DNA from 2 places in the Geobacillus sp. FJAT-46040 genome. Region 2 is predicted to be linked to the other one. Evidence: predicted binding sites of a transcription regulator. Region 2 holds the regulator's gene; the other holds the start of a gene.
What was found. The regulator NrdR, encoded in region 2, represses ribonucleotide reductase genes. The targets are predictions, from matches to a motif close to AACACNATATATNGTGTT.
Positions count from the first base shown of each region.

Region 1: CD000_RS03580 (vitamin B12-dependent ribonucleotide reductase) is a predicted target of NrdR. The motif match lies at 2,135-2,152, and genes of this name have one in related genera.

Region 1 covers NZ_NISS01000001.1:660,869-665,291, reverse strand. Annotated here, with positions in the region: gene CD000_RS03580 (vitamin B12-dependent ribonucleotide reductase) at 1-2,049, opposite strand, end outside; gene CD000_RS03575 (lipoate--protein ligase family protein) at 2,302-3,138, opposite strand; gene CD000_RS03570 (rhodanese-like domain-containing protein) at 3,348-3,722, shown strand; gene CD000_RS03565 (ROK family transcriptional regulator) at 3,779-4,423, opposite strand, start outside.
Region 2 covers NZ_NISS01000001.1:315,880-320,302, reverse strand. Annotated here, with positions in the region: gene dnaI (primosomal protein DnaI) at 1-384, opposite strand, end outside; gene CD000_RS01700 (replication initiation and membrane attachment family protein) at 396-1,781, opposite strand; gene nrdR (transcriptional regulator NrdR) at 1,886-2,347, opposite strand; gene CD000_RS01690 (aminotransferase class IV) at 2,415-2,813, opposite strand; gene speD (adenosylmethionine decarboxylase) at 2,937-3,311, opposite strand; gene CD000_RS01680 (glyceraldehyde-3-phosphate dehydrogenase) at 3,627-4,423, opposite strand, start outside.

The DNA.
Region 1 (4,423 bases), 340 kb from region 2:
CACTTCGATAAATTTGCCCAAGCGCCCGCTCCGGTAGTACGAGAACGAGAAGTACGGCTCAAGCCCGGTTGAGACGCCGACCATCGTTCCCGTCGATCCTGTCGGCGCCACCGTCAGCAAGTGCGAGTTGCGGATGCCGTATTTCAAAATATCTTGACGAATATCTTCCGGCATCCGTTTCATGTAGCCGGTGTTGATGAACGCTTCACGCAGCTTGCGCGTCTCTTCCTCCGTTTCGCCGACAAGAAACGGGAAGCTGCCTTTTTCTTTCGCCAGCTCGATCGATGCCCGGTATGCGGTCGTGGCGATCGTGCGGAACAGCTCATCGACAAGCTGGTTTCCTTCCTCAGAGCCGTACGCTTTTTCGCAGTAAATGAGCAAGTCTGCAAGCCCCATGACGCCAAGGCCGATGCGGCGCTCGCCGAGCGCTTGTTTTTTGTTTTCCTCAAGGAAGTACGGCGTGGCGTCAATGACGTTGTCTTGCATCCGCACCCCGATTTCGACCGTGCGTTTCAGTTTTTCGTAGTCAATGACCTTCCGTTCTTTGTCCACCATGTTCGCCAAGTTAATGGCGGCCAGATTGCACACCGAATACGGTGCCAACGGTTGTTCCCCACACGGGTTGGTCGCAACGACTTTTTGCCCGTACGCGCGGGCGTTCGTCATTTCGTTGGCGTTGTCGATGAAGAAAATGCCCGGCTCGGCTGAATACGTCGCGCAAATGTTGATCAGCTTCCACAGTTCGCGGGCGCGGATTTTCCGGTAGACGCGGACGCGATAGCCCATTTTCTCCCATTCGCGTACATCGCCGACTTCATGCCATTTTTCGTTGTAAATGCGCATTTCCTCTTCGGAATAGGTTTCCACGTCCGGGAAGCGGAGCGCGTATTCTTCGTCCTTTTCGACCGCTTCCATGAACTCTTTCGTCAGGCAGACGGAAATGTTCGCACCGGTCAAAAAGTCTGGGTTGTGCACCGTATATGTACCGCCGGTGCGCAGTTTTTCTTCGGCGTCTTTGATGATTTCTTCAGTGAAACCGCCGTAGTCAGGCGCGTTCTTGTATCGGACGATCGCTTCATACATCGCCCGCTCCCGCTCGGTGAGCGGCGTAAATTTCAGTTTGTCGCGCGCTGCTTTTTTGATGCCTTCGTCTTCCATATTTTCGAGCAGGTAGCGCAAAATGCGCGGGTTTTGCATTTTCGAGACGATGAATTCGATAATGTCCGGGTGCCAGTCAGCAAGCATAATCATTTGGGCGCCGCGGCGGGAGCCACCTTGCTCGACAAGGTGGGTCAGCTTCGCAATATCGTCAAGCCACGAGACCGACCCGGACGATTTGCCGTTCACCCCGCGCGCAAGCGTATGGCGCGGCCGCAATGTCGAGCCGTTCGTCCCAACGCCGCCGCCGCGGCTCATGATTTCCATCACCTGCTTCCGATGTTCGGAAATTCCTTCGCGCGAGTCTTTCACAAACGGCATCACATAGCAGTTGAAATACGTCACTTCCTTGCCCGAACCCGCCCCGTACAACACACGGCCGGCCGGAACAAAATTCAAGCTTGCGAGCTCTTGATAAAACTTTTCGAACCACTCTTTCCGCTTTTCTTCTGTCTTTTCCACCGCCGCCAGCCCAGTCGCATTGCGCTTGGCGATTTGCTCATAGAAAATCTCGAGCGGCTTATCAATAATGTCGAGCGACCGAACCACAATGCCGGTCTCCGCCTCTTCCCCTTCGAGCACGTGCCGGTATTCGTCTTCAATCAACACGCGCGCTTTTTTCGCCTCCCAGTCAATATCGACGATAAAACCGAGACCGCGGGCTGGGAATTTCGGGTCCTCCTTGATCGTCAACACGACGAAATCGCCCGGTGTGAGCGTCAGCTTTTCCGTATCTTTGAATGAATACCGGTCAAGCATGACCAAACGGGATACGCCTTTATGGGTGATGTGCATATCCGGCATAATCGGATGCACTTGCGGAAATAGGCGGATATCCTCGTTCAGCTTGTCAATATTGATTTTCATTTTTTCGGACGACGCCACCGTCATTCTCCTATCTCTCCTCTTTTATATAATCTCTCATGTTTTTGGCAAAGTTGTCCTGTCTTCTCTACCTTACCATATCAAACAGAAAAAAACAATATATAGTATGATTTTTTATGAAAATCATACTATATATTGTTAAAGAGAACAAATGATTTCATTTTGTCAAGCAAAAAAACAAAACACGGCGAAAAGCGGAGAAAAACGGGGGAGTGCCGCTGTTTTTGCCGGAAAACGAACGATTTACCGCGTCGCTGCTCAGCGCTTGAAGTTCCATTCGTCGCTTTCGTATTTCGCCCGCGCCAGCTCTTCAACGTACGCCCGCTCTTCGGCGGTGAGCGTGTACGGTTCCAATACGATGTTCAATCCCTTTTCAAATCCTTTGTAAAACGCCTCTTTCGCTTCCTCGATCGTCACCGTGCGGCTCGTCAACTCATTGATCGCGACTGCCTTCTTTTTAAAATCGCGCTGCAGACGCTCTTTCACCCGCTCGTTTGGATATTTAAACAAGCTGAACAGCAGCTCTTCGTCCAGATCAAGCAAAATCGATCCGTGCTGCAAAATGACGCCTTTTTGCCGCGTTTGCGCGCTGCCGGCGATTTTCCGCCCCTCAACGACAAGCTCGTACCATGACGGCGCGTCAAAACAAACGGCCGAGCGCGGGCTGCGCAAATCTGCCTTCTCTTCTTCCGTTTTCGGCACGGCAAAATACGCATCCAACCCAAGATAGCGAAATCCCTCTAAAATTCCTTGCGAAATGACGCGGTATGCTTCCGTCACCGTCTTCGGCATCGCCGGGTGCGACTCGGAGACGATCACGCTGTATGTCAATTCTTTATCGTGCAGGACGCCGCGCCCGCCGGTCGGCCGACGGACAAAGCCGAGGCCGTGCCGTTTGACCGCCTCTAAATCAATTTCTTTCTCCACTTTTTGGAAATAACCAATCGACAACGTCGGCGGATTCCAGCCATAAAAGCGGACCGTCGGCGGAATTTTGCCTTCGCTGTGCCAATCGAGAAGCGCCTCATCGAGCGCCATATTGAACGCCGGCGGGCAATAGCCGGAATCGATAAAGCGCCATACTTCTTTTGCCATCGTTCCACCTTCTCTATTGTTCCATACTCTAAACGCTGCGGCGGCTTGTCGACCACCGCCAAGGGGCGGGACGCTTTTGGCCGCCTTTATTAGTTTAGCAAACAACGCCGGTGAAGGAAAGAAAAATGGCATCGCGAAAACCTCTTTGCTTCCCGGCGGCGACTTTATATAATAGGAAATAGCAGACGAAGCGAAAGGAGGCATGACGGGTGGAAGCATTGCTCATTATTCTCGGCGCAATCATCGTGTATTCCGTCATTACGTACTTCTGGCAGAAGAGAATTGTCAAAGCATTGACAGAGGAAGAGTTCCGCGCCGGTTATCGAAAAGCGCAACTCGTCGACGTCCGCGAACCGGATGAGTTTGCGGCTGGACATATTTTAGGGGCTCGCAACATCCCGCTCACGCAGCTTCGCATGCGCATGAAAGAATTGCGCAAAGACCAGCCGATCTATTTGTACTGCCAAAACGGACTGCGCAGCGGGCGAGCCGCGCAAATGCTCTACCGAAAAGGATACCGCGACTTGTACCATTTAAAAGGCGGATTTAAAACATGGACCGGGAAAGTGAAGAAAAAAGCGTAGCCCGTTAACCAAAAAGGCGCTCTGCCCAAACAGGCAGGCGCCTCTTTTCGCATGCGCTAGACCGCCGCAAATTCCGGCGGCAGGACGACCGCCTCAAGCACCGAAGCAGCCGCGCCGATGGCGCAGCTTTTCTCTTTCAGCTTGGAGGAGATGATGGACGGCTCGCTTTCTTTTTTGACGAGAATTCGCTTTCTCACTTCTTGGCGCGCCGGACCGATCACATACTCGCCCGCTTGGGCAATCGGACCGCCGATGATGACTGCTTCTGGATTGTACGCATAAATCACCTGCAACAATCCAACGCCGAGATAGCGCCCCGTTTCCTCCAAAATGCGCGCCAGCTGTTCATCGCTTTCTGCTGCCAACGCCATCGCAGCGATGGAAAAGCGTTCATCGAGCCATTCGGAACGCCCTTCTTCAGCCAAACGGCGCTCAATGTATTTTTCCGACGCATACATTTCCCAGCAGCCGATGTTGCCGCAGCTGCAGCGAATGCCGTTGACATCGATCGTATGATGGCCGATTTCACCCGCTAGGCCGCTGACACCCCGATAGAGCTGATGGTGAAGAACGACGCCGGCGCCAATGCCGATTCCGGCGCTGATGTAAACAAAGTGGGCGAACTCGTTGCCGGCGCCGAACCACTTTTCTCCAAGCGCCGCCAGTTTCGCCTCATTCTCGACAATGACAGGACGCTCAGG
Region 2 (4,423 bases):
ACGCAAGATTTCGCGCGGCATGAACATGCTTTGAATGAGCGACTCTTGCCGTTTTCGCTCGTCATGCTGCACTTTTTTTGGGCAGCGGTCGTACTCAACGTCGATCCTTCCACCGTTGACCACCAAATTTGGATGGTACCCCGGCAGCATGTTGTTGCATCGCTCAAGGCCCGGACATTGGCGGCAATTCCCGTGCTGCTCGATGAACTCATACAGCTTCATCAAGCTGCGGTCAACCGCATCGGCCGACAATTGCCGTTCGTGCGCCCGCAAAAACGGCTGCACGTCCGGATGCTCCAAAATGTAGCGTTTCATTTGTTCGTAGCGTTGTTTAAACCGTTGATTGCCAAGCAACCGCTGCAACAGGTGGTTTACTCGTTCCATGGCTTTTCCCTCTATGATTCATCACGGTATTTTTTCAGCCGTTCCTCAAGCTCTTTGCGCGCCTGTTCGACGTCAAAATCATCATCATCCGGCTGGCTGTAATCCATGTTCAGCCAGTCCGGGACGATTTCCGTGCGCACGACTTTGCGCACCGTCCGCGTCCCTTTTTCCTTTTCGTTCGCCCAGTTTTGGTATGTTTTCGCCTCTTCTTTCGCCAGTTCCATTGCTTCTTTCACGGTTTTCACCTTTTTGCGCGCCCAATGGCTGGCGATTTTTTCTACGTATTTTTTCGACAGCTTCATATTCGTCCGGAGCATGACATAATAAATGAGCACGTTGACAACTCCGGGGAGCAGCTGCTGCTGGAACATAATGTCTTCGATCAACTGCAAATCAGCAAGCGACGGCTCAGCGCCGCCTGAAATCTCTTTCAGCAGCTGGCGCGGGGAAATTGTTTCCAGCTGTTTCATTAGTTGCTCCTCTTTTGTGCGCGGTTCGATGTTTTCCATCGTCCGGTAGGCGAGCGGCTGCACTCGTTCGACGAGGCGCGGCTCGACACCGCCATGTTCGAGCTCATACCATTCGCGCGCCGCCCGGCGCAACGCGTCAATATCGATATGATAGGCCGGATCGATGACGCCAAGGACCAGTTTTTGCATCTCAAGCGGCGGAATGCCGTATAAAAACGCCAGCTTTTTAATCGCTTCCTTCACTTTCGCTGTCACAGCCCGGCGCGGCACAAGCTGCTTGGACAGGCCGGCAAAAAACAGCTCAAAGTCGAATACATCATCATCGAGCACATACGACGCCTCATCCCGCCTGATGTGATCCTTCCCTTCAAGCAGCTCGGGCCCGGCTTCTTCGCTGAGGCCGGCGACGATTTGTTCAGCGGGCACGGCCGAAAACACGTCGGAAAACGACCGCGTCACCTGGGTGAATTTCGTTTCATCAATGGAAGGACGGGCAAAAAAGTTGCTCAGCTGGATAAACAAGTGGCGGCCGACTTGCCGGTGCAAAAAAACGCTCAACATCTCGTCGCGGAAAAACTGGTCTGGCGCCAGCGGCGGACGCAGCTCATAAAGAAACAGCTTCGGTTCATCCGCCTCTGGAGCGTGGACGTATGTGTTGAGCAGCCCGATTCCTTCGAGTTTCAACCGTTCGCTGTAAATGTCCGGCAGTCCGCACTGCATGAGCGCCATAAGCCGATGATGGGTCGCTTCCTGGCCGTCAAGCAGCTCAAGCTCCCCCCAAAGCGTCATATAAAGCGCCAACGCCTGGCAGCCGATGAGCGGCTGGTAAAGCAGCGTCAGCACTTTACGGTCCACCTCTTGCAACACCCCACGGCTTTGCACGGTATAACGGTCGACAGCAATCAGCTCTTTCCAATGGTGCTGCATCGCTCCGACCTTCCATTCCGCCGTATTCGTTTCAAACCGGCTCTCCCCTTTCCTGCCGAAAAGACGTTGAAAAAAGGGCTTGCCGCCTAACGCCAAAGCCCTTTTTACCGTTGCCCTTTTTTGATCAGCTCTTTCAGTTCTTCAATGAACACATTAATATCTTTAAACTGCCGATAGACGGAAGCGAAGCGGACATAGGCGACCTCATCGATGTGTGACAGGCGCTCCATCACCATTTCGCCGATCGTTTCGCTTTTCACTTCCGAGACGCCTTGATTGCGCAGTTCGCGCTCAATTTCCTGCGTCACTTTTTCAAGCTCCTCGAGCGCCACCGGCCGCTTCTCGCACGCTTTGATCAAGCCGCGCAAAATTTTCTCCCGGCTGAATTCTTCGCGCGTTCCCTCTTTTTTCACAACAATCAGCGGCGGCTCCTCGATCCGCTCAAACGTCGTAAACCGATAATGGCACTGTTCGCACTCCCGCCGGCGGCGGATCGAACGACCCTCTTCAACCGGGCGCGAGTCAAGCACGCGCGTGCCTTGATGATGGCATGAAGGACATCGCATAACATCCACTCCGTTGATCTTCTTATTTTCTATCATACCGGAATGGACGAAAGCAGACAAGATATAGTTAGCTGTTCAGTCCGGAACCGATATAAGGCAGGCGGGCGTCGAGCTTCCGATACAAATCGAGAATGACCGCCCGGCTATGCCCAAAATCAAACGGCAATAGCTTCGTCTCCGTCGTCGCGGAAAAGTCGACCGCCGTTTCAAACGGCCGCACGGAAATGACGGTAGCGACGATGAACAACTTTTTGCCGCGCTTTGTTTGCGCACAAATTTCGCCGCGCTCTTCGGAAACAGAAACGAGCTCGGCGCCGGGCAGCGACGAGAGCAGCTCCTTGACCGCATCGATGACGGCGCGGTTCGTCGCTTTGTAATAATGGCTTCTTAGCTCTTCATCTTCATGATTTTCCCGCGTTTCACAATGGTTTGTGAAGGCGTATTTGAGTGTTTTCCACATGCTCATTGCCACGTCTCCCTAGTCATTCTTTTTCTTCCATCATACCATGATTTTCGCCGCTGTTGCACCGCCGAGGGCGCAAAAAAAGGAGCGTTTCGCTTACGCTCCTTTCGGTTTATCATTATCCAATTACAGCGCCTGCGCCTTTTTCACTTCGATCGGGCGCATGCCGCGCGGAAGTTCAATCGTTTCCCGCGTTTGCGCGCCCAGCATTTCGGCAATGTAATCGGCGGCAATCGTCGGGTCTAAATGGCCGCATGTATACACATCAATGCTCGCATAGCCGTGTTCGGGAAACGTGTGAATCGTCAAATGCGATTCCGAAATAATGACAACCCCGCTTACGCCTTGCGGAGCGAATTTATGGAACGCCACTTCGCGAATCTCCGCTCCCGACTTTAACGCGGCGTCAACGAACGTTTTTTCAATAAAATCAATATCATTCAGTTTGTCAAAGTCGCATCCCCAAAGTTCCGAGATAACGTGACGACCCATCGTGTCCATGAAAAGAATCCCCCTTTAACCAATTTTCTCAAACAAATAAAAAAACAGAAGGTGAGTTGCAAAATGGCATGTATAACTACCACGGGGGAAAGTTAGTCCTAAGAGGTCCTAACCCTTTAAGTAGTCACATTACCCTTGCCGTTAAGAAGTTCACGAGACATAGTATACTTTGTTTAGGGGGTTTTTGCAACAGGCTTTTTTAATTTTTTTTGCATAAAAAAGAGAAAAAGCGCCCACTCCCGCACCGTGGCCCGATCCGTTTGTGCGGATCGCAAAAGCCATAGCGCAGGCGGCGCGCTTCACATCGAACCGCTGTTACGCATTGACGCTGAGACGCTCATTCATTTTGGCCGCGACAAGATGGGCTAAATCAACGACGCGGCACGAATAGCCCCATTCATTGTCATACCAAGCGAGCACTTTCACTTTTCGCCCTTCCATCACCATCGTCGACAGGCCGTCGATAATCGCAGAATGCGGATTCGTATTGAAATCGATCGAGACAAGCGGCTCCATCGTGAAATCCAAGATGCCTTTCAATGGGCCGTTGGCAGCGCGGATCAGCGCCTCGTTCACCTCATCAACCGTCACATCGCGCTTCAAGTCGACGACCAAGTCGACGAGCGAGACGTTCGGCGTCGGGACGCGGAGCGCCATGCCATGAAGCTTCCCTTTTAAATGCGGCAGCACTAGGCCAAGCGCTTTCGCCGCTCCCGTTGTCGTCGGGATGATCGACTGCGCGCATGAGCGGGCGCGGCGCAAATCTTTATGCGGGTTGTCGATGTTTTTTTGGTCGTTCGTATACGCGTGAACCGTCGTCATCAGGCCGTTTTCAATCCCAAACGCTTCATCGAGCACTTTGACGACCGGAGCCAAACAGTTTGTCGTACACGAGGCGTTCGAAATGATGAAATGGCGGTCGATGTCAAGCATATGCTCGTTGACGCCAACAACGATCGTCACATCTTCATTTTTGCCCGGGGCGGTTAAAATGACGCGCTTCGCCCCTGCCTCAAGGTGAAGGCTCGCCTTTTCACGATCGTTGAATTTTCCGGTCGCTTCAATCACAATATCGATATCAAGCTCTTTCCACGGCAGCTGTTTCGGGTCGC